DNA from 2 places in the Sphingomonas sp. RB1R13 genome. Region 2 is predicted to be linked to the other one. Evidence: predicted binding sites of a transcription regulator. Region 2 holds the regulator's gene; the other holds the start of a gene.

Region 1 (14,959 bases), 360 kb from region 2:
CCGGCGATAATCTCGCGGTCTCGTTGCTGTTCGGCTCGGCCACCAGCGGCTGGGGCATCCGCCGCCTCCTCAAGGCCCTGCGCCACGAAGCCCCCGCCCCAGCCCAGACCGCGCGCCGGCTCGACGTCATCGCCCCCTCGCTGTTTGCCTTCAAGGTCAGCCACGGCGGCGCGGTCGGCCGACTCGTCCTCGCCCGCCTGCTCGGCCGCGATATCTCCGAAGGCGCCGAGATGAACGCCTCCTGGGGAGGCCGCGCCCGGCTCGGTGCGCTCTTCTCGGTCCAAGGCGACAAGACCGCCAAGATCGCCGACGCTCGCTGCGGCGACCTCATTGCCATCGCCAAGGTCGACGGGATCAAGCCCGGCGACTGGCTCTCGACCGGTCCCATCCCTTCGCCGCTGATCCTCGACGAGCCTCCGCGCAACTGCGCACTCGCCATCGAACCCACCGACCGCAAGGACGACGTCCGGCTCTCGACCGGCCTGTCGCGCCTGCTCGAGGAAGACCCCAGCCTCGCGCTCGAACAGGACGGCCATGAAATGCGCCTTCGCGGGGTCAACGACGAGCACCTCCGCACCGTCCTCGCCCGGCTGAAACGCCGCTACGGGGTCGACGTCACTGCCCGCGCCCCCGCCATTCCCTATCGCGAATCGATCCGCCGCTCGGTTACCCACCACGGCCGCCACAAGAAACAGTCGGGCGGGCACGGCCAGTTCGGCGATGTCGTGATCGAGGTCAAACCCCTCGCCCGCGGCGAAGGCTTCCGTTTCGACGACCGGATCAGCGGCGGCGCGGTGCCCAAACAATATATCCCTGCGGTCGAACAGGGCGTCCGTGAAGCCCTCGCCCGCGGCCCACTCGGCTTCCCCGTGGTCGACGTCGCCGTGACCCTCACCGACGGCAGCTACCACAGCGTCGATTCGTCCGAACTCGCCTTCCGCATGGCCGGCCGCCTGGCAATGAACGAGGCGCTGGCCGAGGCTGCGTCGCACTTGCTCGAACCCGTCCACCGGCTGACGATCGTCACGCCGGCCAGCGCGGCGAGCAAGGCCAGCTCGGCAGTCGCCAGTCGGCGCGGCCAGATGGTCGGGCTCGCCCCGCGCTCGGGCTGGGACGGATGGGACCGCATCGACGCGCTCATCCCGACCAGTGAACTGACCGGGCTTGAGGCCGAATTGCGCTCGCTCAGCCATGGCCTGGCGACCTACGAAGCTGAATATGACCATCTCGCCGAACTCAACGGCCCGCTGGCAGACAGAATCACCAACGGCGAAATCCCGGAACACGCCTAGCCGATCGTCGAAACCACCCCAACCGGTCGCCAGTCGCCGAGCCCGTGCGTCTCGGCAAAGTCGACCGGGACCCCCTCGCCACGGCTTATCCCGCCTGTGACATAGAGGCAGTCGAGCCCGTTCCGCGCCGCCCCGATCACGTCGGTCACCAACCCGTCGCCGATCGCTAGCACCGTCTCGCGCGCCGGGTTCCCCGCCAGCTCGAGCGCATGATCGTAAATCGCCGGATAAGGCTTGCCATACCAGCATGCCTCGCCGCCCATCGCCTCATAGGCATCGGCTAGCGCCCCGGCGCACACTTCCGCTTGGCCCGCGACGATCACCACCCGGTCGGGATTAAGGCAATGCAACCGCACCCCCGCCGCCGCAAGCTGCTCCAATTGCCCGGCATAATCCGCCACCCTGTCGCGCGCCTCGTCGAGCCCGGTGCACGCCAGGTCGCGATAGCCCTCGGCGGCGATCACCAACCCAGCACGCTCCAGATCATCCCGGTCCCCCCGCGTGCCGATCAACCCAACCGGCGCCCTCAGCTTGAGCAGCGCCGATATCCCCGCCTCGCCCCCGGTCGTGATCGCGTGATAGGCCCGCCGCGAAAGCGCCAGCGCGTCCAATTGTCCCTGCACCGTCGCCGCCGTTCGCGGCGCATTACTAATCAGGACGATCCACCGCCCCTCTCCCGCCCACTGCAGCAACCGCGCCTCGACCCCGTCGAACAGCGCCGCGCCGTCATGGAGCACCCCCCAGATGTCACACAGCAGGGTCGAATAGCGTGCGTCGATCGCGGCAAGGTCAAACTCGTTCATTGCCGCGCGCTAGCCCAAGCGTCCCCGCGCCGCAAAGCTTGACGCAGCCGCGCGCAGCGGCTTCGTTCGGCGCAACGATCCGGGGACCCGAGAACTTGGCCAAGAAACTGACTCGCTTCATTTTGTTCGCGCTGCTCGCGGGCGTCATCACCGGCTGGGTGGTCAATGCCGTGATCGACGACGGCACCCCCGCCGCCGCCGCGCAGCTCAAGGACATCGCCGGCTATTTCTCGATCGTCACCGCGCTGTTCCTGCGGCTCATCAAGATGATCATCGCGCCGCTGGTCTTTTCCACCCTCGTCGTCGGCATTGCCCATATGGGCGACGTTGCCGCACTCGGCCGCGTGGGGTTGCGCTCGCTCGCCTGGTTCATTTTCGCGAGCCTGATTTCGCTCACGCTTGGCCTGCTCCTCGTCAACCTGCTCCATCCCGGGGTCGGCATCGGCCTGCCCCTGCCCCCGGCGACGGCGGCCAGCGGGGTCGAGACTGCCGCGTTCAACCTCAAGGATTTCATCAGCCATCTCGTCCCGGCGTCGATCTTCGAAGCCATGTCCAAGAACGAGATTCTGCCAATCGTCATCTTCTCGGTGTTCTTCGGGGTAGCGATCACCGCCGTCGGGGAGCGCGCCCGCCCGCTCGTCCGCGGAATCGAGGCACTGGTTCAGGTCATGCTCCAGCTGACCGATTACGTCATGCGCGCGGCGCCCTTCGCGGTGTTCGCCGCGGTCGCCAGCGCCATCATCGAAAATGGCCCGAGCGTCCTGTCGAGCCTCGGCCGCTTCGTCGGCAGCTTCTACTTCGGGCTCGCGCTGCTGTGGACAATCCTCATCGGCATCGCCTTCCTAGCGGTCGGGCGCCGCGCGCGCGATCTCGTCCGCTACATTCGCGACCCCATCGTGCTCGCCTTCTCGACCGCCTCGTCCGAAGCTGCCTACCCGCGCACGCTGGAGGCCCTCGAGCGGTTCGGCGTCCCGCCGCGCATTGCCAGCTTCGTCCTGCCGCTGGGCTATTCGTTCAACCTCGACGGCTCGATGATGTACATGACCTTTGCGTCGATTTTCATTGCGCAGGCCTATGGCATCGACCTCAGCATCGGCCAGCAGGTCACCATGCTGCTCGTCCTGATGATCACCTCGAAGGGCATGGCCGGTGTTCCCCGCGCCAGCCTGGTCGTCATCGCCGCAACGCTGTCGATGTTCAAAATCCCCGAGGCCGGACTGCTGCTGATCCTGGCGGTCGACCATTTCCTCGACATGGGCCGTTCGGCCACCAATGTCGTCGGCAATGCCGTCGCCTCGGTGCTCGTCGCCAAATGGGAGGGCGACCTCGACCCCGAACGCGAGATCGACATCGAACCGCCTCACGCCCCGAGCCATGCGCCGCCACTCGCCCCGGGCGCGGAACCCGGGGCCTGACCGTTCAGTCTTCGTCGGGCTCGGGTCCAGCCATCAGCGCCTCGCCGACCTCGTCCTTCTTGCCGCGTACGGCGTTTTCGATCCGCGCCGCAATCTCGGGATTCTCGATCAGATAGGTCTTCGAATTCTCGCGGCCCTGGCCGATGCGAATCGAGTCATAGCTGAACCAGGCGCCCGACTTCTCGACGATCCCGGCCTTGACGCCCAAGTCGAGGATCTCGCCGACCTTGGAAATCCCCTGGCCGTACATGATGTCGAACTCGACCTGCTTGAACGGCGGCGCGACCTTGTTCTTGACGACCTTCACCCGGGTTGTGTTGCCGACGATATCGTCGCGATCCTTGATCTGCCCGGTGCGGCGGATGTCGAGCCGGACCGAAGCATAGAATTTCAGCGCATTGCCTCCCGTCGTCGTCTCGGGATTGCCGTACATCACGCCAATCTTCATGCGCAGCTGGTTGATGAAGATCACGATGCACTTCGACCGGCTGATCGATCCGGTCAGCTTGCGCAGCGACTGGCTCATCAGCCGCGCCTGCAAACCGACATGGCTGTCGCCCATCTCGCCCTCGATCTCGGCCCGCGGTACCAGCGCGGCCACCGAATCGATCACCAGCACATCGATCGCGTTCGACCGGACCAGCGTGTCGACAATCTCGAGTGCCTGCTCGCCGGTATCGGGCTGCGACACGATCAGATTGTCGATATCGACCCCCAGTTTCTTGGCATAGGCCGGGTCGAGCGCATGTTCGGCGTCGACGAACGCCGCCGTCCCGCCATTCTTCTGCGCTTCGGCAATGACATGGAGCGCGAGGGTCGTCTTGCCCGAGCTTTCGGGGCCATAGACTTCGATCACCCGCCCGCGCGGCAAGCCGCCCACGCCCAGCGCAATGTCGAGCCCCAGCGATCCCGTCGAAATCGTCTCGATCTCGACCAGCTCGCGGCTGCCCAGCTTCATTGCCGAGCCCTTGCCAAAGGCGCGATCAATCTGTGCCAGCGCGGCTTCAAGCGCCTTTTCCCGGTCCGTGCTCACCTTGTCTCCACCCGCTACGACTTTCAAATTCGCTGCCATGACCCCGGTCCCTTCGTCAATCGCGCGCATCATGCGGCATCCCGATAAGGGTGGCGTACACCGTTTGTTCGTATGGAACAAGCAAAGAACACGGGTGCCTCGATTTTCCTGGAGTCGGCGATTGCGTGGCCATGCGCACTGCAGCGGATGACCCTCCGCGCGCTTGCTTTCCAGCCGCGGCAAGAAAGGAAATCATGCATCATCTTGGCCTCCCGAAAGGGTGCCCGAGCCCGCTCTGACTATCAGCAAATCGCCCCGGCACGAAATGATTTTCCGCGCGCCGTCATCACCCCGCCGCCGCCAATGTTGCACTTGCGAACAAAATGGCCCACTGCCCGCCCATGCTTCAATCGGCCCTCCCCCACGCCGGCCGTTCACGGCTTGGCAAGCGCGAGAGCGTCGTCCTCCTCGCTTCGCTGATGGCGCTCAATGCCTTTGCGATCGACATGATGCTCCCCGCGCTCCCGGCGATCGCCCATGGTCTTGGCGTCACGCGCCCCAACGACCAGCAATATGTCATCATCGCCTACACGCTTGGGCTCGGCGTTGGTCAGATGGCTTGGGGTCCATTAGCCGATCGCTTCGGCCGCCGCCCACTGCTCGTCGCCGGTCTCTCGCTATACGCCCTGCTCGCGATCGGCTGCGCAATTGCGCCGACGTTCGGCCTGCTGCTCGCCGGGCGTGCGGCAATGGGCGCGGCGGCCGCCTCGACCAGGGTGCTCGTCACCGCCATCGTCCGCGACCTGTTCGAGGGCGAGGCGATGGCACAGGTCATGAGCCTGGTCTTCATGACCTTCCTCGTCGTGCCCGTCATCGCCCCGTCGATCGGCCAGGCGGTGCTGACCATCGCGCCGTGGTCGACGATCTTCTACCTGCTGGCGGGCTATGCCGCGATGGTCCTCGCCTGGACCCTCGCCCGCCTGCCCGAGACGCTTCACCCCGGCGATCGCCGCTCGATCATGCCGAGTGCGGTGCTTGAGGCGTCGCGGGTCGTGACCGGTGACCGGCTGTCGGTCGGTTACACGCTGGCGACGACCGCGCTGTTCGGCGCGCTGTCGGCCTATATTGCATCGATCCAGCAGATCACCGCCGATGCCTTCCACGCTCCTGAGCGCGTGCCGCTGGTATTCGCCGCCTGCGCCGCGCCGATGGCCGGGGCGGCCTTTGCCAATTCGAAAATCGTCGGTCGCTTCGGGCTTCGGCAGGTCGGCCATGCCGGTCTCGCCGGCTTCGTCATCGCCAGCATCGCGCATTGGGCGGTGGCGATGAGCGGGCATGAAACGCTGCTGCTGTTCGTCGTCTTCCAGGCGATCACCTTCGTGTCGTTCGCCTTCTGCTCGTCGAACTTCTCGACGCTGGCGATGACTCATATGGAATCGGTCGCCGGCACTGCCTCATCGATTCAGGGGGTGACCAGTTCGATCGGCGGCGCGCTGATCGGCCTCGTCATCGGCCAGTTGTTTGACCTGACCGTCCTGCCCTTCCTGACAGGCATGATGCTGTGCGGGCTAGCGGCGGCCGCCATCACATTCACCACCGAACGGGGAAAACTGTTCGAGAGCCTCCCCGCCCAGTCGTCAGCTGATCCCGTTTAACCGCGAGCTTTCAGCGAGTCGCGGATTTCGCGCAGCAGGGTCACTTCCTCGGGCGCGACCACGACCACTTCGGCAGCGGGCATCGCGCGGGCGGCAGCGCGGACCATCAGATAGATGATCCAGGCCAGGATCAGGAAAGCGACCATGGCCGTCGCAAACGCGCCATAGCCCAGCACTGGAACCCCCGCAGCCTTCAACCCGGCATAGGTCATCGGGCCATGAAAGGTATCGGGAACCGGCTTCAACAGCATGTAATAGTTGGAAAAATCGAGCCCGCCGAAGACCGCGCCGACGACCGGCATGATCACGTCCTCGGTCAAGCTGGTGACGATCTTGGCAAAGGCCGCGCCGATGATCACCGCGACGGCAAGATCGAGCACATTGCCCTTGGTGATGAAGTCTCGAAATCCGCTCATGATGTGCTCCCCGATGGCGGCCCCCCGGGACCACTCACGGTGCATCATAAGCATCTTGGAACGTCGCGCGAGGGGGGGGCGGGCCGGAGTTTTACAACTCGAAATCCGTCAGGCGTTGGCGAGGGCCTCGTCGATCGCCGGGGTGACCCGGTCGATCGTGTAGGGCTTGTCGATCATCGGGACATTGTTGAACTCGGCGGGGGGCGGGTCGACATGGCCACCGCTGGCAATCACGAACGGGATCCCCCGCGCGCGCATTTCGCTCGCCACCGGCCAGATATTCTCGCCCTTGAGGTTGACGTCGAGGATCGCCAGGTCGAACCCGCCTTCCTCGACCGCGATCCGCGCCTCGCCGACGCTTTCACAAATGCCCTTGACCGTGTGGCCCAGCGAGTCGAGGAAATCCTCAAGCATCATCGCAATGAGCGGCTCGTCCTCGACGATCAGGATGGTATGCGTTTTCCCCACTCTATGCCCTTAGCAGTGCGTTCGAACCGCGCAAGCGCGTTTCATTTCGCGAGCAATACCTTGCGCGCGGCTTCGGCAAGTTCCTGCACTGAAAAGGGTTTGGGCAAAAACGCGACATTGTCGATATCGATCGATTTCCTCAGCTGCTCTTCGGCATAACCCGACATGAACAGGATCGGCAGCTTGGGCCGGGTCTTCCGCGCCTCGCGGACCATCGTCGGCCCGTCCATCAGCGGCATGACCACGTCGCTTACCAACAGTTCGATCGGCTCGCCGCGGCTCAGCACTTCCAGTGCTTCCTCGCCATTGGTCGCGGTAATCACCGTATAGCCGTGCCGAGTCAGCGCGCGCTCGGCAACCTGCCGGACCATCGGCTCGTCCTCGACCAGCAGCACGGTGCCCGTTCCCCACAGCTCGCTGTCCTTGGGCTTGGCCACCCGCTTGGGCGTCCCCGCAGCCTTGTCGGCGGCGTGGACCGGCAGATAGATGGTAAAGCGCGTGCCCTGGCCGACCTTGCTGTCGGCAAAGATGAACCCGCCCGACTGCTTGACGATGCCATAGACCGTCGACAGCCCCAGTCCGGTCCCCTTGCCCACTTCCTTGGTCGTGAAGAACGGCTCGAACACCTTGCCCAGGATACCCGGCGCGATTCCCGTCCCCGTGTCCTCGATCGAAATCGCACTGTAATCGGCGATCGGCAAAATGTCCGACCCCAGCTCGGCGACCTGGTCGGCGCGTACCGAATAGGTCTGGATCGTCAGCACGCCGCCGCCATTGCCGAACATCGCGTCGCGCGCATTGACCGCCAGATTGACGATGACCTGCTCCAGCTGCCCCGGGTCGGCGCGAACCGGGCCCAGGTCACGGCCATGTTTCAGCACCAGATTGACCGTCTCCCCCAGCAGCCGCTTCAACAAATGCGATACTTCCGACACCACGTCGGGCAATTGCAACACTTGCGGTCGCAACGTCTGCTGCCTCGAAAAAGCCAGCAACTGCCGCGTCAGCCCCGCCGCGCGGTTCGAATTGGACCTGATCTGCTGGATATCGTCATAATCGCTGTCGCCCGGCGTGTGCCGCATCAGCATCAGGTCGCAATGGCCGATGATCGCGGTGAGGATATTGTTGAAATCATGCGCCACGCCCCCGGCCAGCTGGCCGACCGCCTGCATCTTGGTCGCCTGTGCCACCTGCCGCTTGAGTTTCGCTTCCTCGCTATTGTCCTTCAGCAGCAACAGCACCGCGGCATTGCCCAGCCCGCGCAGCCCGGCGATCGTCAACGCGACCGGCTCGCCTTTCTGCTGCGCCAGCCGCACCGCCAGGTCGCCCGACATCGCCGGCCCGCGCGCATTGCGCCGCACCGCATCGGCCACCGCGCCCTTGTCCTCCTTGACCACCAGGTCGCCCGGATAGGCCGGCAGCTCGGCGACGTTGCCCGCCGTCCGGAACGCCTTGTTCGCCGTGATAAACCGCCCGTCGCGGTCGACCAGCGCCAGCCCCACCGGCAACACGTCGAGCAACGCCTGGATATTGGCGACACCCCCCGAAGACGGCGCCTCGGCCTGATCGATCAGGTGGATCGTGGCCGCCCCGCCATCGTCATGGACCGGGTCGAGCGGCACGTGGATGCTCCGTAGCACCCCGCCATTCTCGCCCTCGGCGCGAAGCCGCACCCGGTCGCCGTCGACCGCCTCGATCAGGTTCGCATAGAAAGGCGCATCCCCCGCTCCGCCACCGGCCTCGTCGTTGCTCAGCGCACGGTCGGCAAAGAGCTTGTTGGCCGCCAGCAGCCTGCCATTGCCGTCGACCAGCACCGTCAGCACCCCCGCCGCGGCCAGGCGCTCGCCTGCCGATCCGGCAATGCGGCGCGACGCGGCGGTCAGGTAATCGGGCTCGGGCGGCGGCGGAAAACGCCACAGCAGATAGTCTCCGCGCGCCCCCACCCGCTCGATCCGGACGCCATGCTCGTCATCCAGTGCGGCATAGGCATGACCGTCGCGCCATGCCTTGGCGCGCGCCTCGGGCAGGCTCCCGCCCAGCTCGTGCGGCGTCCGCGATCCCGCAAATCGCTCGCTATAGGCGGCGTTGGCGACGAGCAGTTGCCCCTCGCCATCGGTCACGGCGGCGGGTTCGGCATGAAGCCCCAGCGCTGTCCCGATCAGCGTCAGGTCGGGCACCGCCACCATTTCACCCAAGGGTGCCCTCGAAGCGCGCTTTTCGATCACGAATGCCGCGACCAGCATCGCGACGAAGCCCGCGAAGAACAACCACGCAAAGGGCATCGCCCCGACTGCGAAAAACAGGATCGCCCCGCTCGCCGCCGCCGCTGCGACCAGCGCCGGCACCAGCCAGCGCGGCCCACGGTCGATCGGTTCCTCGATCAGGCGCGCGTCGAGCGGGGCAAGGCTTCGGTGGAGCACCCGCTACCGATACGCCCCCACCCGCTCGGCGCAAGGGCGCGCGTGTAAACTTCGCCCGAACAACTAGCCCGCCGACCGCCGCCGATCGATCCGCCGCACCGTCCGCCGGGCGCGATATTTGCTGAAGATCCAGCGCCGCCAGAAAAACGCGCTGACCACATACCCCACCAACGCCGATCCCGCCGCGATCGTCAAAATGCCCAGCGCGATCGGCCCCGATGCGTGGTGGATCCAGAACAGGAAGCGCGCCACTTCGCCCGACACGTTGGCCGCCGCAACCGGATCGACGTCCGATCCGCGCCGAAGCTCCCACTTGCCGATCCTGTAGGCAGCATAATAGATTGGCGGGATGGTCAAAGGGTTGACCACCAGCGTCACTGCTGCGGCGACCGCGATATTGGCCCGCGCCGGGATCGCCAGCAACGCCGCCACGACCGTGTGCATGAACGGAATGATCACCCCGATCCCCAGCCCCAGCGCCACCGCACGCGGCACCGACCGATGGTTGAGGTGCCACAGGTTCGGTTGGCTCAATTGCCGCGAAAACGGCCGCAGCAGTCGATAATGGTGGATTGTCTCGCGCGTCGGGACATGGCGGCGAACGAACGCGGCAAATCCCGCCATCAGACGTCGCGGCGCATCAGCCGGCCCTTTTCACGTTTCCAGTCGCGCTCCTTCTCGACCTCGCGCTTGTCATGGGCCTTCTTGCCGCGCGCAATCGCCAGCTCGACCTTGGCCCGCCCGGCCGAATTGAAATAGATCGACAGCGGCACCAGCGTCAGCCCCTGGCGATTGATCGCGCCATGCAGCTTGGCGATCTCGCGCCCGTTCAGCAGCAGCTTGCGCTTGCGCCGCGGCTCGTGGTTCATCCGGTTGCCGTGCGAATATTCGGGGATCGACGAATTGACCAGGAACACCTCGGCATCCTCGACCATCGCATAGCTCTCGGCGATCGACCCCTCGCCGACCCGCAGCGCCTTGACCTCGGTACCCTTCAGCTCGATCCCAACCTCGTACCGCTCCTCGACATAATAGTCATAGCGCGCCCGCCGGTTCTCGGCGACGACCTTGACCTTGTCGAACGGAGTAGGAAGCGGCTTGCCCATAGGGGGGGAGATAGGGACGAGCGAGGCGTTAGGGAAGCCGACAACCGGCGTCTTCCCGGCGGAGGCCGGGATCCCGGTCGAAAAAGGAACTCAGCACTCGCGCGGCTCCACAGCGAGCAGAAAAAACTGTCCTACAGCCACCTCGACCTGCCATTGCCACTTAAGCCCGATTCGTCGGCCCGGCTCTTTCGATCTTTGGCCCGTGCATTCCGCCCCCTAAAACCCGGCGCAGAGCACCAAAAAACATCGTCACGACCGCGAACATGTGTGAACATTCGCGAGCCTACCGTTCGGAGAATAGCAATTTACCGGGTTTTTGTTTGCTCGCCGGTCGCTTCCGCTCGCTCGCTTACACCAGCCCCGCATGCGCCAGCGCCGCATCGACCACTCGCCGCGCCTCAGCCGACGGCTCGGTCATCGGCAGGCGCACCTCGGTGCTGAACCCCGGCCGCACCCGGCTCAGCGCATATTTGGCCGGCCCCGGCGAGGCATCGGCGAACATCGCGTCGTGCAACGGATAGAGCCGATCCTGCAGCACCAGCGCCTCGTCCCACCGCCCTTCCTGGCACGCCTTCTGGAACTCGGCACACAGCCGCGGCGCGACGTTGGCGCTGACCGAGATGCACCCGACCCCGCCCATCGCGTTGAAGCCAAGCGAGGTTTCGTCATTGCCCGACAATTGGCAAAAATCGGTCCCGCACTGGAGCCGCTGCGCCGTGACCCGACCAAGGCTGCCCGTCGCATCCTTGATGCCCACCACCGACGGCATCTTCGCCACCTGTGCCAGCGTCTCGACCGAGATATCGGCGACCGTCCGCCCCGGTACATTATAGACGATGATCGGCAGCGGCGACGCCTCGACCAGCGCCTCGAAATGCGCCAGCAGCCCGGCCTGGCTCGGCTTGTTGTAATAAGGCAGCACGATCAGCGCGGCGTCGGCGCCCATGTCGGCGGCCACCCGCATATGCTCGATCGCGGTCGCCGTATTGTTCGATCCGCACCCGGCGATCACCGGCACGCGACCCTTCGCCTGGTCGATTGTCAGCGCGAACAGCCGGTGCTGTTCCTCGTGGCTCAGCGTCGCGACCTCGCCAGTGGTGCCGCACGGCACCAGTCCGGTCGATCCTTCGGTGATTTGCCACTCGACGAAGACTCGATACGCCTCTTCATCGACACGCCCTGCCGTAAATGGCGTCACCAACGCCGGTATCGACCCGGAAAACATATATTATTTCCTTCCAGCGGAGTCCGCTGTCCCATAAGATCGAACCCGGAGTTTTCGTTCACCGGCTGATAAGGACCCTAGTGTCATCATGTCCAGCATGAGCCGCCTTGCTTTCCTCGTCCCCATCTTCCTCGCGACCACCGCCGGTGCCGCGATGCAGGCCGGACTTGTGCCTGCCGTCAGCACGACGACGCCCTCGCCTTACACCGCCGCGCCATACGCCGCTTCGAGCGACATCGACTATGCCCTGTCCGACTGGCGCCGGCTGCGCGGCAGCGAAGGCTATGCATTTGCCGACTATGCCCGCTTCGTCATGGCCAATCCCGGCTGGCCGGGCGAGGCCGGGATGCGCAAGGCAGCCGAAAAGGCGATGCGACCCGGCGAGAACCCGGCGACCGTCACCGGCTTCTTCCAGTCGACTAAACCCGTCACCGGCAATGGTTACGCCCGCCTCGCCGAGGCCCTCGCCGCCACCGGCCGCCCGACCGAAGCCCTCGCCGCCGCCCGTTCTGCTTTGTCAGCGCCCGACCTTGGCGCCTATGACGAAGCCAGCCTGATGACCCGCTTCACCGGCAAGCTGAGCTTTGCCGATTACGACAAGCGGATCGACGCGCTCCTGATCGCCCGCAAGCCCGCCGACGCCACGCGGATGCTCTATTACGCCAGCCCAGCCCGCAAACCCGCCTTCGCTGCACGCCTCGCCCTGCAAGGCCGTGCCCCCGACGCCGAGACGCTCTACAGCGCCGTCGCCGCCGAGGTCGCGACCGACGGCGGTCTCCTCCTCGACCGCGCCCGCTACCTGCGTGATACCGGCAATGAGGCCAGCGCCCGCTATCTCATGGCCCGCCAGCACAGCTTCACCGCGCGCCCCGCCAATCCCGAAGCCTATCTCGAACTCGCCACCACCTTGGCTCGCGGCGCCGCTGCCGATCGCCAGTATCAGACCGCCTATGACATCGCCCGCCAGGTCGACGACCTGTTCCCGACCGGCGCCGAGGTCGCGCTCCAGCCACTCGGAGTGCGCGACGACTATACCAACCTCACTTGGCTCGGTGGCGAAGTCGCACTGGTTTACCTTAGCCGACCGGCCGACGCCGTCGCGCTATTCGACCGCTATTCGCGCGGCGGTCGCTCGCTCCAGGTGATGACCAAGGGCGCCTATTGGGCCGGCCGCGCCGCGACCACCGCTGGCCAGATGGAAGGCGCCAACCGCTATTTCGAACGCGCCGGCGCAGTCCCCGAAAGCTTCTACGGCCAGCTCGCGCTCGAACGCCTTGGCCGACCGGTCCCGGCCCCGCTCGCCCTGCCGACGATGCTTGCCGACGATAGTCAGCGCAGCATGTTCCAGCAAAAGCGCATCGTCCGTGCTGTCCGCTATCTCGGTGCCAGCGGCCGCCGCGAGGAGCAGACCGTGTTCATCCGCGCCCTGTCCGAAAGCGTTACCACCGACACCGATCGCGTCCTCGCCGCCGAGTTCGCGCTGTCGATCGGACGACCCGACCTCGGCGTGTGGACCGCCCGCTCGGCCCGGATCCAGGGCGCGACCTTCTATTACAAGCCCGCCTTTCCGTCTTACTCGATAGCGGCAACGAGCAGGAACTGGTCGCTGGCGCATGGCATCACCCGCCAGGAATCAAGCTTCGACCGCAGCGCCCAAAGCGGCGTCGGCGCGCGTGGCATGATGCAGTTGATGCTGCCGACTGCACGCGAGCAGTGCGAGAAGATGGGCGTCGCCTATGACCCGTCGCGGCTGATGTCCGATCCGGCCTACAACATGATGCTCGGCAGCGCCTATTTCGCTCGGCTGGTCGATCAATGGGGCGGCAATTATCCGCTCGCCGTTGCCAGCTACAATGCCGGCGCCGGCAACGTCCGCAAGTGGGTCAACGCCAATGGCGACCCGCGCCAGCCGGGCGTCGACATCATCCGCTGGATCGAAGACATCCCGTTCAGCGAGACCCGCGGCTATGTCCAGCGGGTGCTCGAAAACAGCGTGGTCTACGACCGGCTCAACCCCACGCTACAGCCCGCAGGACCGGTTCACCTTTCGCAATATCTCGGCAAGTCGCGCCCCGGTTGATGGTCGATATCGAGGTTGAGGACGACAAGCGCCTCCCCCGCTTCATCACGCCTGCCGGAATCCACCGCATCCGCGCAGAATATGAACAATTGTTCGGCGGCGAGCGGCCCAGGCTGGTCGAAACGATCAGCTGGGCAGCGGGCAACGGCGACCGCTCCGAAAATGGCGACTATATCTATGGCCGAAAGCGCCTGCGCGAGATCGACCGGCGCATCTCCTATCTCGCAAGGGTGATGAAGCACGCCAAGATCATCGACCCTGCCGCGCAGATCGATCGTGACCGCGTCCGCTTCGGCGCGACGGTCGACTTGGCCGACGAGGACGACGCCCGACGGACCATGACGCTGGTCGGCGAGGACGAAGCCGACGCCACCGCCGGCATGATCAACTGGACCGCGCCCATCGCCCGGGCCCTGATCGGCGCGAAGGTCGGCGACGAGCGCACCGTCCGGCTTCCGGCGGGCGAGAAAAGCTATGAAGTGATCGCGATCCGTTATCCCAGTGCCAGCTAGTCTAGCCTAAGCCCGGATCTGCCCGATAGGGACGACCTTGTCGGCGCTCTCGGGCGGATCGAGCGGGATCGCCTTGGCCAGTGCTGCCGCCACCGCGGCCATCGCCGCCGACGCCCCGGCATCATCGCCATTGGCGTCGATCACCGTCCACGGGGCCCAGCGCGTGTTGCTGCTGCCGAGCAAGTCGGTCCACGCCGCCATCTGCTTGTCCCGCGCCGGTTGGCGGTCCTGCTGTGGCACAAGCCAGCGGCGCCACGTATCGGCATCGCGCGCGGCGATCCGCTCGGACTGCACATCGGCGCGGACATGGAAGAACAGCTTGATGATCAGCGTGCCATGGTCGCGCTGCTGGGCTTCAAACTCGTTGATCTCGTCGCCCCGCCGCGCCCACGCCTTGTCGGTCAGTCGGCCCAGCGCCCGCTCCTCGGTGGCCTCGCGATACCAGCTGCCGTGGAACAGTGCCGCGTCGCCGGGCCCGGGCAGGCTCGCCCAATATCGTGCCAGCCAGTGGCGGTCGCTGTCGCTCCCGGAGAAATCATGCGCCGCGAAATGGCA
Region 2 (14,959 bases):
ATATTCCGGCGGTATTGCGCGCCCCCTCAATGCACGCCATCTGCATCCCCAAGCAGATGCCGAAGAACGGCACGTCGCGTTGGCGCGCGAATTTCACCGATGCAATCTTGCCCTCGCTGCCGCGCTCGCCGAACCCGCCCGGTACCAAAATCCCGTGGACCGACTCCAGCTCGGCGGCAAGCTCGGCGCTGTCGCCCTCGAACAATTCGGCGTCCAGCCAGCGGATATTGACCTTGATCCGGTTGGCCAGCCCGCCATGGACCAGCGCCTCGCGCAGTGACTTGTAGGCATCGGGCAGCCCGACATATTTGCCGACCACGCCGATCGTGACCTCACCCTCATGATGGTCGAGCCGGTCCATAATGTCTTCCCAGCGGCTGACATCGGGCTGCGGCGCCTCGATGCCAAACACCTTGAGGACTGCGTCGTCGAGCCCTTCGGCATGATAACGCAGCGGCACATCATAGATCGACCGCGCGTCGAGCGCGGGGATCACCGCCGACACCGGCACGTTGCAGAACAGCGCAATCTTCTCGCGGTCGCTTTGCGGCAGTGGCCGGTCGCAGCGGCACAGCAGCACATCGGGCTGGATGCCAAGGCTGGTCAGCTCGCGCACCGAATGCTGCGTCGGCTTGGTCTTGAGCTCGCCCGCCGCCGCGATCCACGGCACCAGCGTGGTATGGACCGACACCGTCCGGTCGCGGCCAAGGTCGTTGCGCAGCTGGCGAAGCGCCTCGATGAACGGCAGGCTTTCGATGTCGCCGACCGTGCCGCCGACCTCGCAGATGATGAAGTCGATTCCGTCGGTCTCGCTGAGCGCGAATTCCTTGATCGCGTTGGTGACGTGCGGGATGACCTGCACCGTCGCGCCAAGATAGTCGCCGCGCCGCTCGCGGGTGATGATGTCGCGATAGATTCGCCCGGTGGTGATATTGTCCGACTGCTTGCCGTCGACCCCGGTGAAGCGCTCGTAATGGCCCAGGTCGAGGTCGGTCTCGGCGCCGTCGTCGGTGACGTACACCTCGCCATGCTGATAAGGCGACATCGTCCCCGGATCGACGTTGAGATAAGGATCGAACTTGCGGATGCGAACGGAGAATCCACGCGCCTGGAGAAGCGCGCCGAGCGATGCGGCGAGCAGGCCTTTTCCAAGTGAGGAGACCACGCCGCCGGTGACGAATATATACCGGGTCATGGGAGGATAGCCTTAGGGATAGGGGGGCGCGGGTGGCAAGCGCGCGAATCAGATTTATTCCAAACCGGGCAGCTTAAACTGTCCCTGTTTGCGCGGCCCTCTCGCGATACGATTTTGCTGTCCTACAGCCGGGCAGACCTGTCACAGGGGCGATGCCGATTCGTCGGCAACGTTCTTTTCAAAGATCGATTCAATTTTTCTCCGGGGACTGGCCGAGGAAAACATCGTCACGAGCACGAACATGTGTGAACATTCGCCCGTCTAAATACTGATAAGTTCTTGATTACTGGGTAGGAACCACAGGAACCGAGCCCTTGGCCGGCAACTGGCCCGCCGCCGTCTGCTTGGCATTCGGGACGCCGCCGGTCTCGGCCGGGGGCACGGGCCGCTCGCCGAACGCCGGAGCCGGGCCGGTCGGGATCGTCTGCTGCCTAACCAGCGAGGTATCGACCTTGGTCGGTCCTGCGGTCGCCCCCGCGATCGCCGCGAGCAGAATCGACAGGACGATGAACAGCGCGCCCAGCACCGAGGTCGCCCGGGTCAGGAAATCGGCCGCACCGCGCGCGGTCATGAAGCCCGACGACGACCCTCCGACGCCAAGCCCGCCGCCTTCCGACCGCTGCATCAGGATCGTCGCGACCAAGCTGGCGGCGACGAGCGTCTGGACGATGAGCAGGAACTTGAACATGGAACGGCTTTCAACGGGATGGAGGCGCGCAGATAGCGCCGAGCGCCCGATTGTTCAACGGCCCGACTACTTAACGGATAGTGTCGGACGCCTATCCGCCGCTCACCACCGGCAACGCTACATAGCTCGCCTGTCCCGGCGCGTGATAGACACGCTGGGTCGCCTTCACATAGTCCGCCGGCTTGGCGAAGAAGATGTTGGGGACATAGGTCTGCGGATTGCGGTCGTAGAGCGGGAACCAGCTCGACTGGACCTGGACCATGATCCGGTGACCCGGCAGGAAGACATGGTCGGCGGTCGGCAGGTCCAGCTTATACTCGACCACCTGGTTCGACGGGATCGGACTCGGCCTCGCCGGGTCGTCGCGGTAGCGGCCACGCAAGATGTCCATGCCCACGCCCAGCTCGTAACCGCCCATTTCGGGCTTGAGCGGATACTGGTCGGGATAGACATCGATCAGCTTGACCACCCAGTCGCTGTCGGTCCCGCTGGTCGACGCAAACAGGTGCGCCACCGGCTGGCCGGCGATATGCACCGGGGCTGTCAACACCTCGCTTGTGTAGCTCAGCACATCGGTCCGGCCCGACGCGAAGCGCTGGTCGTCGACAAGCCACTTCGACCAGGTCGATCCTTCGGAATAAGGCGCGGCATTGGGCCGGTTGCGATAAGTTACCGGCTTGGCCGGGTCTGAGACATATTCGTCATATCCAGCGGCGCCCGGTGCGAAAGACAGGGCGGAGTTAGCCGTGAGGTAAAGCGGCTTCAGTCCCTGCGCTAACGGCCAGCTCGAGTAGGTGCGCCAGGCATTGGTCCCGGTCTCGAACACCGACACCGCCGGTGTCGCCACCGCCGGACCATTGTCCTTCAGGTTGGCATCAAGGAACGGGATCATTGTGCCCGTCCGGAACGCCTTGGCGGTATCGAAGCCATAGTCGAGCACGCCCAGCGACGACGCCTCGCGATTGGCCTCGCCATGATACCACGGCCCCATCACGAAATGCGCGTTGGGGCTCGCCTTGACCGCCGCATAGGCCGCCGGCGCGCCATAGATATCCTCCTGGTCCCACTGCGAATCGACGAACAGGGTCGGCACGGTCAGCGGCGAACGGGCAAGGATCTTGTCGACCGCCTGGCCCTGCCAGAAAGCATCGTAAGCGGGATGCTGGGTCAGCCGCTTCCAGAACGGCAGCTGGTCCATGCCCATCGCCGTGCCATAGGCTCCGGCGGATCCGTAATGCATGAAGGTCGCATAATCGTCGCGGCGGTTGCTGAACCACTCTTCGCCGCTGTCGGTCTTGGCGGTCTGGCCGTAGACATAGCTCATCATTTCCTGGCGGAAGGCGCCGTTGTGGAACCAGTCGTCGCCCTTCCACACATCAACCATCGGATTGATCGGCACCGCCGCCTTCAACGCCGGATGCGGGTTGACCAGGCTCATCAGCACCGTGAACCCGTCATAGCTGGTCCCGATCGTGCCCACCCGGCCGTTTGACTCGGGGACGTTCTTCACCAGCCAGTCGATCGTGTCATAGGCGTCGGTCGAATGATCGACCTTCGTATTGTTCAGCGGCCCGACGATTGGCCGGTTCATCACATAGTCGCCCTTGGAACCATACTTCCCGCGGACGTCCTGCGCGACCATGATATATCCGGCATGGGCCAGCTCGGCGTAGCCCGGGAACAGTGCATCCTCCAGCTGAGGCCCGCCGCCGCCGCGCGCCATCAGCTTGCTTGCCGAGTAGGGCGTGCGGTCGAGCATCATCGGCGCGAGCTTCGATCCGCGCGGGATCAGAATCACCGTGTGCAGCTTCACCCCGTCGCGCATCGCGATCATGACGTCGCGTTTCACATAAGAAAAGCTGTCCTTGACCGGCACGAACGTCGCGGGAATGTCACCGCCTTTGGGAAAGACCATGTCCTGGGCAGCGGCGCTGGCGGAGATCAGCGACAGTGCGGTCATCGCGGCGAACAGCTTCAGTCGGGTCAATGTCTTACTCCGCTTGTTACAGTGGCAACCTGTGCGTCGCTGATTGTCGGCTGGCAAGAGCGATCAGGCAGCGGCCGCCGCCTCGACGATCGGCAGGAAATCGGCCGCGGTCAGGCTCGCCCCGCCGACCAGCGCGCCATCGACGTTGGGAATCGCGAAAATCTCCGCCGCATTGCCCGGCTTGACCGACCCGCCATAGAGCAGGCGCACCCGGGCGCCCGCCTCGCCATAAGCCGCCACGAGCCGCTCCCGCAGCGCCGCGTGCATGTCACCAATGTCCTGAAGCGATGGCACCAGTCCCGTTCCGATCGCCCAGATCGGCTCATAGGCGACCGCCGTCGGCGGGATCGGCGTGAGCGAAGCGTCGAGCTGGGCCGAGACCGTGACGACCGCCCTCCCCGCCTCGCGCACGTCGCGGGTCTCGCCGACGCAGATGATCACTTCCAGCCCTGCCGCCATCGCCGCGATCGCCTTGGCCGCGACCACCGCATCGGCCTCGCCATGCCCATCGCGCCGCTCGCTGTGGCCGACGATGGTGAAACTGGCGCCGGCATCGTGCAGCTGGTGCGCCGCCACGTCCCCGGTGAAAGCGCCGGCGGCCTCGATATGGACATCCTGGGCACCTATGGTAAAGCCCGGCACGGCGCGCGCCGCCCGCTCGATCAGCGTCGCGGGAAGGCACAAGACGACGTCGACCCCGCGCGGCACGGCGGCCGCGATCTGGACGATTTCGGCAATGCTTTGGGCAGTCCCGTGCATCTTCCAATTGCCTGCAACGAGCTTGCGATGTTCCATTTGATCCTCCGTATGTCATTGCCGCCTAGCAAGACCTCCGCCTTGCGCCAATCGCCCGTCCCGCCCTAAAGCCGCCCTTTCAACTTCCCAGCGTTCGCAAGAGGCCCCCGCGTCATGCTCGACAGTTTCCGCCGCCTGTCCAAGTCCAAGATCGGCACCGGCATATTGGTGCTCGTCCTCCTGCTCATCCTCGGCAGCTTCGCGATGGGCGACATCAACTCGATCAAGGGCGCGAATTTCGGGCTCGGATCGACCACGCTCGCGAAGGCCGGCGACGAGGAAGTCAGCGATCGCGACATCACCGAGGCGATGGACCGCGCGCTCAACCAGCTGCGCCAGCAGAACCCGGCTGCGACCTATGCCGACCTCGCCCCGCAATTTAATCAGATCATCGATTCGATCATCCAGGCGCGCTCGTTGAGTGCCTTTGCCAGGGACAATGGATTTGTCCTGTCGCAGCGGCTGGTCGGGGCTGCGATTGCCCAGATCCCCGCCACGCGCGGGCTTGACGGAAAATTCTCCGATGCCTCCTATCGCCAGTTCCTGGGCCAGCAGCGACTGACCGACGAAGGCCTGCGCCGCGTGCTGGGCCAGCAGATCATCCAGCAGATGTTCCTTGCCCCCGCCGCCGCCAACGCCCGCCTCACGGTCGGGCTCGCCGCGCCTTACGCGTCGATGCTGCTGGAGGAACGCGAGGGCGAACTGGCGATCATTCCGGTCAGCGCCTTCACCGCCGGCCTTGCCCCGACCGACGCCCAGCTTTCCGCTTATTACGCCACTAGCAAGGCGCGCTATACCGTGCCCGAGCAGCGCAGCCTGCGGATCGCCCGCTTCGGCCAGGCACAGGCCGTTGCCACGCCACCCTCGGCGCAGGAAATCGCGACCTATTATACCGCGCACCAGGCCGATTATGGCGCCAGCGAGACTCGCGTCCTGAGCCAGGCCGTTGTCGCCGATGCCGCCGCCGCCAATGCACTTGCCGGTCGCGCCAGGACCAGCCCCTTCGCCGCTGCAGCCCAACCCGCCGGGCTCAGCAACGCAGACGTCTCGGTCGGCCCCCAGACGCTCGCCCAGTTCACCGAGCTGGCCGGCGCCAAGGTTGCCAGCGCGGTGTTTAATGCCACGGCCAAGCCGGGGGCAATCGTCGGCCCGATCAAGTCCGATCTCGGCTACCACATCGTCCGCATCGAGAGCATCAAGGCGAGCGCGGGCAAGAGCCTGGCCGCCGCCACGCCCGAAATCATCGCGAAGCTATCCGTCGACAAGCGCAAGGATGCCCTCAGCGACCTGGTTGACCGGATCCAGACCGAGATTGAGGATGGCGGCAGTTTTGCGGATGTCATCGCGCGCAACAAGCTGGCGGTGGTCGAAACCCCGCTCATCACCGAACAGGGCAAGCAGCTCGGCAACCCTGCCTTCACCCTTCCACCCGAGCTTGGCGGGGCGCTCAAGTCGGGCTTCGAACTGACCGCAAACGACAAGCCGGTGGTTGAAACGCTGCCCGCCGACGCTGGATTTGCGCTGGTCTCGGTCGGCCAGACCGTTGCTTCTGCGCCCGCGCCGCTGGCCCAGATCCGCGCCCGCGTCGCGGCCGACTGGACTACCCAGCAGGGCCTGGCGCGCGCCAAGCTTGCCGCCGAGGCGATCGCGGCCAAGGTCGCCGGTGGCCAGAGCTTCGCCCAAGCAATCGCCGCCGCCGGGGTCAAGCTGCCTCCCGCCTCGCCGATCCACGCCCGCCGTGCCCAGCTTCAGCAGGCCCCGCCGCAAATCCTTCCGCCGCTCAAGATGCTGTTTAGCCTCGCCCAGGGCCGCAGCCGGATGGTCGCGATGCCTGACGCCAATGCCTTTGCTGTCATCCGCGCGGTCAAGGTCATCCCCGGCAATGCGCTCAACCAGCCCGCGCTGATCGCGCAGGTCCAGGGCCAGTTCCAGGAAGGCGCGTCGCAGGAACTGGCTGACCAGTTCCTCAAAGCGGTCCAGGCCAAGGTCGGGGTGGTACGCAACGAGGGCGCGATTGCGGCGACCCGCCAGCGGCTCGTCAACCCGGGTGCGGCCGCGCAATAAGCGCATGTCCGCCCGGCTGTTGATGGTCGACTATGACGACAGCTTTACCTTTATGCTGGTCGACCTGCTGCGCGTCGCCGGGGCGCAGGTCAGGGTCGTGCGTGCAAGCGAGATCAGCGTCGGCGACGCAATGGCCGACGATGTCGACGGCATCATCTTGTCCCCAGGTCCAGGCCATCCGCGGGACGCGCCGACCGCCATCGCCATCGCTGCCGCCTGCATCAGCGCCGGGCGTCCGCTGCTCGGCATATGCCTCGGCCACCAGGCGATCGCCCTAAGCGGTGGCGGAACGATCCGCCGGGTTCGCCCGGTTCATGGCATGAGCAACGCGGTCAATCACCACGGCGCGGGATTGTTTGCGGGACTTCCAGCGCGGTTCAATGCCACGCGCTACCACAGCCTGGCGGTCGATATTCTGCCCCGCGAATTTACTGCAAACGCGTGGAGCGACGATGGCACGATCATGGGCTTCAGCCATCATACGGCGCCAATACACGGGCTTCAGTTCCACCCCGAAAGCATTGCCAGCGAATATGGTCCGGCGCTCGTCGGGGCGTTTGTCGGCGTGGCTGAAAAGGGCGCTTGACGCGGTCGGCGACGTTGCCTACACGTTCCGTATCTGTTCTTACTGGAACCTTAGAGGACGCGCCCATGCTCACCGCCAAGCAGCATGAACTTCTCAGCTTCATCAATCATCGCCTGGGCGAGACCGGGATCAGCCCGAGCTTCGACGAGATGCGCGAGGCACTTGAGCTAAAGTCGAAGTCGGGAGTTCACCGGCTGATTTCGGCGCTCGAGGAACGGCAATTCATCCGTCGGTTGCCTAATCGTGCGCGCGCGCTCGAAATTTTGAAGATGCCCGATCTCGCGGTCGCGAAGCCCGCGCCGATCGTTGCGCCAACGCGGATCCGCGCAGCGGCGAATGACCTTATCGAAATTCCAATGCACGGCCGGATTGCGGCGGGAACGCCGATCGAGGCCTTGCAGGGTACCGAAGCGTTCGCAGTGCCCGCCGCACTGCTCGGGCCGGGCGAACATTATGCGCTCGAAGTGTCAGGCGATTCGATGGTCGAGGAAGGCATACTCGACGGCGACTATGCGCTCATCCGAAAGGTTGACACGGCGCGCGAGGGGGAGATTGTCGTGGCCCTGATCGATGCCGCCGAGGCAACGCTCAAGACATTCCGCCGTGAAGGCCAGATGATCCGCCTCGATCCGGCCAATCGACATTATCAAGCCCAGCGTTATCGTCCCGAGCAGGTCCAGATCCAGGGCCGGCTGGCGGGCCTGATCCGGCGCTACTGAGGATGGGCGACGAACCGGCGGGAATTCGCATCGATTATGTCGAGCTGCCCAGCCTGACGGCGCATGAACTGACCCGCGCCTTCTACACCAAGGCGTTCGGTTGGCGCTTTGCCGATTACGGCCCCGACTATTCGGCGACCGAAGGCGGCACGGTCGATGTCGGGCTCAACGGCCAGCATGACGACGCGCTGTCGGCACCGCTTCCGGTGGTTCGGGTCGAGGATCTCGACAAGGCGTTCGACGCCGTGGCGGATTCAGGCGGAATCATTGCCCGACCGATCTTTGCTTTTCCGGGCGGGCGGCGATTTCACTTCATCGATCCGTCGGGCAATGAGCTCGCGGTGTGGAGCACGCGCTAGGCTCTCGCTAGCGAACCCCCGACCATGGATGCTGCCCGACGCGGTCAGCGACGCTCTCGACCTGTGGTTCCGCGCCAAGGACAAGCGACAGGCCACCGCTCTGGCCAAGCGAATCTCGGTCCAGCTTGAGCCAGCGCGGGGTGCAGCCGCGCGGCAGGCGGCGCTCGGCGACAACGATGTCGGCGCGGGCACAGGCGGCAACTGTATCGGCCCAAGGTGCAAGATAGGCCGAGCGGAAGGCGAGGATGTCGAATCGGCGGCCGTCTCGCTCGATCGAAAAGGCGCAGGCGTCGTCATTGCAGCGTGACGAACGATCGTCCTCGATCCAGCCCGTCTCTCCGTCGAAGCCGGCACTTTCGGCGAACAGGCTGCGGGTAAAATCACCAGCACGTTCGCGCAGCATCTGCGGCGCGCCGTCGGGACCGATGACCGCGACATGGCGACCGTCGCCGCTGACCAGCAAGTCGGGCGTCGCGACGCTGATCGCGGCCAGGGCACCGGCGGCCAGCGGCGCAAGCCCCCATGCCCGTACCCTGCCCCGCCACAGGCAACACCAAAGTCCGCCCAGCACCATCGCCACGAACGCTGCGGTCGGCATTGTCGGCAGCATCGCGACCGCACCAGGCAATCCCGCGACACGGTGCGCGATCCACAGCAGGGCATCGAGCGACCAGCCCGTCGCGACCCACAACGGGTGCCCAAGCCCGACCGCGTCAAGCGCTAGCGCTGCGGCCTCGAGCGGCATCGACACAAAAGTTGTCAGCGGGATCGCCACGAGATTGGCGATCACCCCGTAGAATCCGGCGCGATGAAAATGATACAGAGCGAACGGCATAAGCGCGAATTCGACCGCCAGCCCGGACAGCAGCAATGACGATATCCGCCGCCCGAGACGCTGGAGCGGATGCTCCTCCCGCGCCGCGAGGAAGCGTTTGACCGGGCTGAACTCGTGGAGCGCGATGATCGTCGCCACCGACGCGAAGCTCATCTGGAAACTCGGCCCCACGACCGCCTCGGGGACGAACAGCATGACGATCACGGCGCCGGTCGCAACCAGGCGCAGGCTCATCGCTTCTCTCCCCAGCGCCATCCCCGCGAGGACGAGCAACGCCGCTACGCAGCTGCGAACCGTCGGGACCTGCGCACCCGTCAGCAGCGTGTAGCCGATCCCGGCTGCGGCCGCGGCCGCGGCGGATACCAGCATCAGGTTGAACCGAAGTGCCAGCACTTCGCTCAGCGCGAGCAGGCGCAGCGACAGGAACATCGTCGCCGCGACCACTGCGGCGATGTGCAGCCCGCTGACCGACAGGAGATGGGCAAGCCCCGAGCGGCGCATGGCGTCAGCGTCGAGCTTGGAGATGGCGTTCTGATTGCCGGTGGCAAAAGCAGTGGCTACGCTTCCCGAGGGGCCCGGGAGCGAGGCCTGGATATGCGCGTCGAGCCGGCTGCGTAGCCCATCGAGCCCCGAAAGCGGCGCCGAACGGGTTACGACGACCTCCCCAAGCGACTTGCCGACCGCGCCGAGCCCGTTGAACCAGGCGTCGCGGGCGAAATCGTGCCCCCCGGGGAGGGCCATCGGTGGCGGGGGCGCGAGGCGCGCGCGAAGCTGCACCGTGACGCCGCTGTTGAGGCCGGACGGCGCTTGGTCGAGGTCGAGGGTCACGCGGACCAGAGGTGGCAATTTGGCGTCTGCCGGGGCGAGTGTAAGGCGCAGCTTGCCGTCGGCGACGCGCGGCTCAACCTTGGTCACGGTCGCGGCAAAACTGGCGATGACCGGGCGATCGATGCGCGGCGCGGCGACCGTCGCCGAGCGCGTCCACGCCAACCCGACGCCGAGTGCAATCAGCGCGCCGAGCCAGGCCAGCACCATCCCGCTACGGCCGGGTACAACCAGTAACCCGGCGAGCAGCGCGGCAGCGGCGATGCACAGCAAGGCTTCCCACTGGATTGGGCCAGCCAGCCAGAACCACAGCCCAACGCCGAGTCCCAGCGCGACCGCCGCCCACAATGGCAGCTGGTTGCGCTGGCGCTCGAGGAACAGCTCCAGCCCGCCATGGACGCGCGCCATTTGCCCGCGGATGTGCAACGCTGCCAGTGGCAGCGGGGAACCTGCTATGCTACGGGCGCTCGCCCACTCCATGATGCCCCCAAGACAAAGGATCGGCCGCTTGACCGCAAGGCCAGTAGTTACACGGTTCGCGCCATCGCCAACCGGTTTTCTTCATATCGGCGGCGCCCGCACTGCCTTGTTCAACTGGCTGTTCGCGCGGCACCATGGCGGGCGCTACCTGCTCAGAATCGAAGACACTGACCGCGCTCGATCGACCCAGCCAGCGATCAACGCGATCATCGACGGGCTCGACTGGCTCGAGATCGGCGGCGACGAGCCTCCGGTGTTCCAGTTCGACCGCGCCGGACGTCATGCCGATGTAGCCGAGGAATTGCTCGCCAAGGGGCAGGCCTATCGCTGCTATCTGACGTCCGAAGAACTCGCCGAACGGCGCGCGACGGCACAGGCCGAAAAGCGCCCGTTCCGCTTGGTAAGCGAGTGGCGCGAGCGCGACGCCCCCGCCGATGGCCGCCCGTTCGTGGTGCGGATCAAGGCGCCGACCGATGGCGAGACAGTAATCGAGGACCTCGTTCAGGGCCGGGTGACCGTTGCCAACGCCGAGCTCGACGACATGGTCCTGCTGCGCTCTGACGGGTCGCCGACCTACATGTTGGCAGTGGTGGTCGACGATTCCGACATGGCGGTGAGTCACGTGATCCGCGGTGATGACCATTTGAACAATGCCTTTAGGCAGTTAACGATCGTTCGCGCGATGGGATGGGAGGAACCCGCCTATGCCCACATTCCGCTTATCCACGGACCCGATGGCGCCAAGCTGTCGAAGCGGCACGGCGCGCTGGGGGTCGATGCCTATCGCGACGAGCTGGGGATACTGCCGGAGGCGCTCGTCAATTATCTGCTGCGGCTTGGGTGGGGTCATGGCGACGACGAAATCTTCACCCGCGATCAGGCAGTGGAGTGGTTCGACCTCGATCATGTCGGCAAGGGCCCGGCGCGGATGGACTGGAAAAAGCTGGAAAGCGTCAACGGCCACTACATCCGCCACGCCGACGACCGTCGCCTCGCCGAGTTGGTTGCACCAGCCCTCGGAACTGACGCAGCGGGGCGCGAACGGCTCGTCGCCGCCATGCCCGAGCTCAAGGCCCGGGCGCATGATCTCAATGGCTTGGCCGATGGTGCTCGCTTCCTGTTCGAACAACGACCGCTGACGATCGAGCCTGCCGCCGTCGCCCTGCTGACGGGCGAATCGCGGGGTTTACTGGCCATCACGAGTAAAGCCTTCGCCGCGCTACCCGACTGGAGCCTTGAAACCATTGAAGGAGCGGTTCGCGCCGTCGCCGAAGAGACCGGCCAAAAACTGGGGAAGATCGCCCAACCGCTGCGCGCTGCGCTCACGGGGCGCACGACCTCACCCGGAATCTTTGACGTCCTCTTGCACCTCGGGCAGGGCGAAAGCATTGACCGCATCAACGACCAGTTGGAGCCGACCGAATGACCGAGCCGACCACCATCAAGACCGGTAGCAGTGAAAAAGCCTACACTACCCTGCCCGGCACGGTGGGCCCGGAAGTCGTCGATATCCGCAAATTCTATGCCGACACCGGCATGTTCACCTACGATCCGGGTTTTACCTCGACGGCATCATGCCAGAGTGCGATCACCTACATCGATGGCGATGCCGGGATATTGCTCCATCGCGGCTATCCGATCGACCAGCTGGCTGAGCAGTCGAGCTTCATGGAAGTCAGCTATCTGCTGCTTCACGGCGACTTGCCGAGTGCGACCGAACTCAAGGACTTCAGCTGGACAATCTCCCGCCACACCATGGTCCACGAGCAATTGTCGACTTTCTACCGTGGCTTCCGCCGCGATGCACATCCGATGGCGATCCTGTGCGGGGTGGTTGGCGCGCTGTCGTCATTCTATCATGACTCGACCGACATCACCGATCCCAAGCAGCGCATGATCGCGTCGCACCGGCTGATCGCCAAGATGCCGACCCTAGTCGCGATGGCGCATAAATATTCGGTCGGACAGCCGTTTCTCTATCCGCAAAACGACTTGTCCTACACCGGCAACTTCCTGCGCATGACCTTTGGCGTCCCGGCCGAACCCTATGAGGTCAATCCGATCATCGAAGCGGCGATGGACAAGATCTTCATCCTCCATGCCGATCATGAGCAAAACGCCTCGACCTCGACTGTCCGGCTGGCGGGATCGTCGGGTGCGAACCCGTTTGCCTGCATGGCGGCGGGCATCGCCTGCCTGTGGGGACCCGCGCATGGCGGGGCCAACGAGGCTGCGCTCAACATGTTGCGCGAGATTGGCGACGTGAAGCGAATTCCCGAGTACATCGCGCGGGCAAAGGACAAGAACGATCCGTTCCGCCTGATGGGCTTCGGCCACCGTGTCTACAAGAATTTCGACCCGCGCGCGAAGGTGATGAAGGCGACTGCCGACGAGGTGCTGAAAGAACTTAACATTACCGATCCGGTGCTCGACGTTGCCAAGGAGCTTGAGCATATCGCGCTCAACGACCCCTATTTCATCGAGAAGAAACTCTATCCCAATGTCGATTTCTATTCGGGTGTGATCCTCAACGCGATCGGTTTCCCGACCGAGATGTTCACCGCCTTGTTCGCCCTGGCCCGCACCGTCGGCTGGGTTGCGCAATGGAACGAGATGATATCGGACCCCGAGCAAAAGATTGGACGTCCGCGCCAACTCTACGTCGGGCAGACCGCGCGCGACTACATGCCGGTCAGCAGCCGTATCGGCTAAAGTTTATTTCAGTCGAATTGGTGCCGACTCATCTTGGGTGGAAAAGACCCTAGGCCAGCGGCAATTCTAGAGTGAACCGCGCGCCGGTGCCTGGCGCGCTGTCAAGCTGGACTTCGCCGCCCATCGATTGCGCTAGGCGGCGGGCGATAGCCAGGCCCAGCCCGGTCCCTCCGGCGTCGCTGTCGAGCCGTTCGAACCGCTGGAAGATTCGCTGCTGGTCAACGAGCGGGATGCCCGGGCCCTGGTCGGATATTGTCACCCGAGCGACGGCGACATCTGCGACGATCGAGATGGTCACGGCCCCCTCGTTCGGCGAATGACGAACCGCATTGCCGAGGATGTTGACGAGTATCTGGACCACTCCGCGTTCCTCGCCCTCGGCAAAAATGGCTGTTGATGGGTTGATGGAAACACGGACCCCGCGGGCTTCGGCACTGGCGACGGTAATTGCGATCGCTTCATTGGCACAGCCGCGCAGATCGACGCGGTGCGAGGCAGCAGCGCCCTCGCTCATCGTGCGGATGACCGACATCAGGTGGCGCCCGGCGGCGGCGATGTCGGTCGCGTAATTGGCATAGTCGCTGCGCAACGGGCCATCGCTGCGCTCGACGATCTTGTCGGCGGCGGCAATAATCCGGTCGAGCGGTGAGCGAAGCGCGGCATCGAGCCCGGCGGTAAAGCCTCTCCCCTCTGGCGCGGCGACGGGGACAACCGACAGCGATGGCGCGGGCGGCAGGGCGCGCCCGGCGAATCCAGCAAATTTGCCCGCTTCGTCGCGAAGCACTTCTCCCGATAGCAGGAGCGACACACCATCGCCGCTCCGTGGGCTCGCCTGCTGTCCAGAGAAAGGCGCGCGAGCGGCCAGCCCAGCGAGCAGCGGCAGCGTGCCGTCGTCATCCTCGTCGAGCTTAAGGTAGCGAGTCAGCGGCTGGCCCATGGCGTCGACCGGGTCAATCTTGAGCCGCTCGGCCAGATCCGGCGCGAGCGCAGTGAGTTTCAGCTCTGAATCGGTCGCCCACTCGCCCATCGCCGGATCACGCGCGACGGTCGCGTCATCGTCGGCGGCGAGGACAAGGTCGAGGCGCGGGGCGGCGGCGGGGCGCGGACGCCAACCTTCAATCTCCAGCGCGACCTCGTCGCCGTCGAGCGTGGCGCGGACCCACAAGTCATAATCATGGTTCGCGCCGGCGGCCGTAACCGGGCGTGACAGTGGCACCCCAAGTTCGCGGGCGAGGCGCACCACTGCGGCAATCTGCGGCAGCGCAAGGCGGCCGCCAAGCGACGACCCGGCCTCGAGCTGGAGCGCGGCCAGCGGCGGATCGGCTGCCACCAGTCGGCCTGCGGCATCGACTCGGCCTGTGACGATTTGCGGATCATCGGGCGCGCTAGCCATTGCGCAGGACCCGGCGAGCATCGCGATAGGAAGCAGGCAGTCGCCACTCGCCGCGCCGATCCTCGACGGCCTCTTCCCCGAACTGATCGAACATCGCCATTTCGGCGGCGGGATCGGCAATCCCCGTCAGCGCGCCGAGATCGGCCACGAGCCGCGCCGCTGTCGGTCGAGCAAGCCCGGCAAGCCGCGCGAGCAGCACCAGCCGCCCCTCGCCGCCGGCAATGAGATGATCCCAGCTGCGGTCCTCGGGAAGTCCCCCGCGCCGCGCAAGGATCGCCGCGAGAAGCGCCGTCTCACCCTCGGCGGCGGCGTCTGCCACCA

What was found. The regulator LexA, encoded in region 2, represses DNA repair genes until DNA is damaged. The targets are predictions, from matches to a motif close to GTTCCNCNCTTGTTCT.
Region 1: recA (recombinase RecA) is a predicted target of LexA. The motif match lies at 4,657-4,672, and genes of this name have one in related genera.

The regions. Positions count from the first base shown of each region.
Region 1 covers NZ_JAXOJM010000002.1:194,839-209,797, reverse strand. The annotation lists gene U1700_RS07190 (elongation factor G) at 1-1,292, shown strand, start outside; gene U1700_RS07185 (TIGR01459 family HAD-type hydrolase) at 1,289-2,095, opposite strand; gene U1700_RS07180 (dicarboxylate/amino acid:cation symporter) at 2,191-3,510, shown strand; gene recA (recombinase RecA) at 3,515-4,582, opposite strand; gene U1700_RS07170 (multidrug effflux MFS transporter) at 4,924-6,177, shown strand; gene mscL (large conductance mechanosensitive channel protein MscL) at 6,174-6,596, opposite strand; gene U1700_RS07160 (response regulator) at 6,702-7,061, opposite strand; gene U1700_RS07155 (response regulator) at 7,103-9,481, opposite strand; gene U1700_RS07150 (DUF2062 domain-containing protein) at 9,545-10,105, opposite strand; gene smpB (SsrA-binding protein SmpB) at 10,105-10,587, opposite strand; gene dapA (4-hydroxy-tetrahydrodipicolinate synthase) at 10,937-11,812, opposite strand; gene U1700_RS07135 (lytic transglycosylase domain-containing protein) at 11,901-13,892, shown strand; gene greB (transcription elongation factor GreB) at 13,892-14,404, shown strand; gene U1700_RS07125 (polyphosphate kinase) at 14,411-14,959, opposite strand, start outside.
Region 2 covers NZ_JAXOJM010000002.1:555,471-570,429, forward strand. The annotation lists gene U1700_RS08900 (CTP synthase) at 1-1,195, opposite strand, end outside; gene secG (preprotein translocase subunit SecG) at 1,479-1,883, opposite strand; gene U1700_RS08910 (CocE/NonD family hydrolase) at 1,975-3,843, opposite strand; gene tpiA (triose-phosphate isomerase) at 3,934-4,665, opposite strand; gene U1700_RS08920 (SurA N-terminal domain-containing protein) at 4,780-6,729, shown strand; gene U1700_RS08925 (anthranilate synthase component II) at 6,713-7,315, shown strand; gene lexA (transcriptional repressor LexA) at 7,381-8,034, shown strand; gene U1700_RS08935 (VOC family protein) at 8,037-8,393, shown strand; gene U1700_RS08940 (ComEC/Rec2 family competence protein) at 8,401-10,461, opposite strand; gene gltX (glutamate--tRNA ligase) at 10,535-11,959, shown strand; gene U1700_RS08950 (citrate synthase) at 11,956-13,245, shown strand; gene U1700_RS08955 (sensor histidine kinase) at 13,295-14,638, opposite strand; gene U1700_RS08960 (DUF2336 domain-containing protein) at 14,631-14,959, opposite strand, start outside.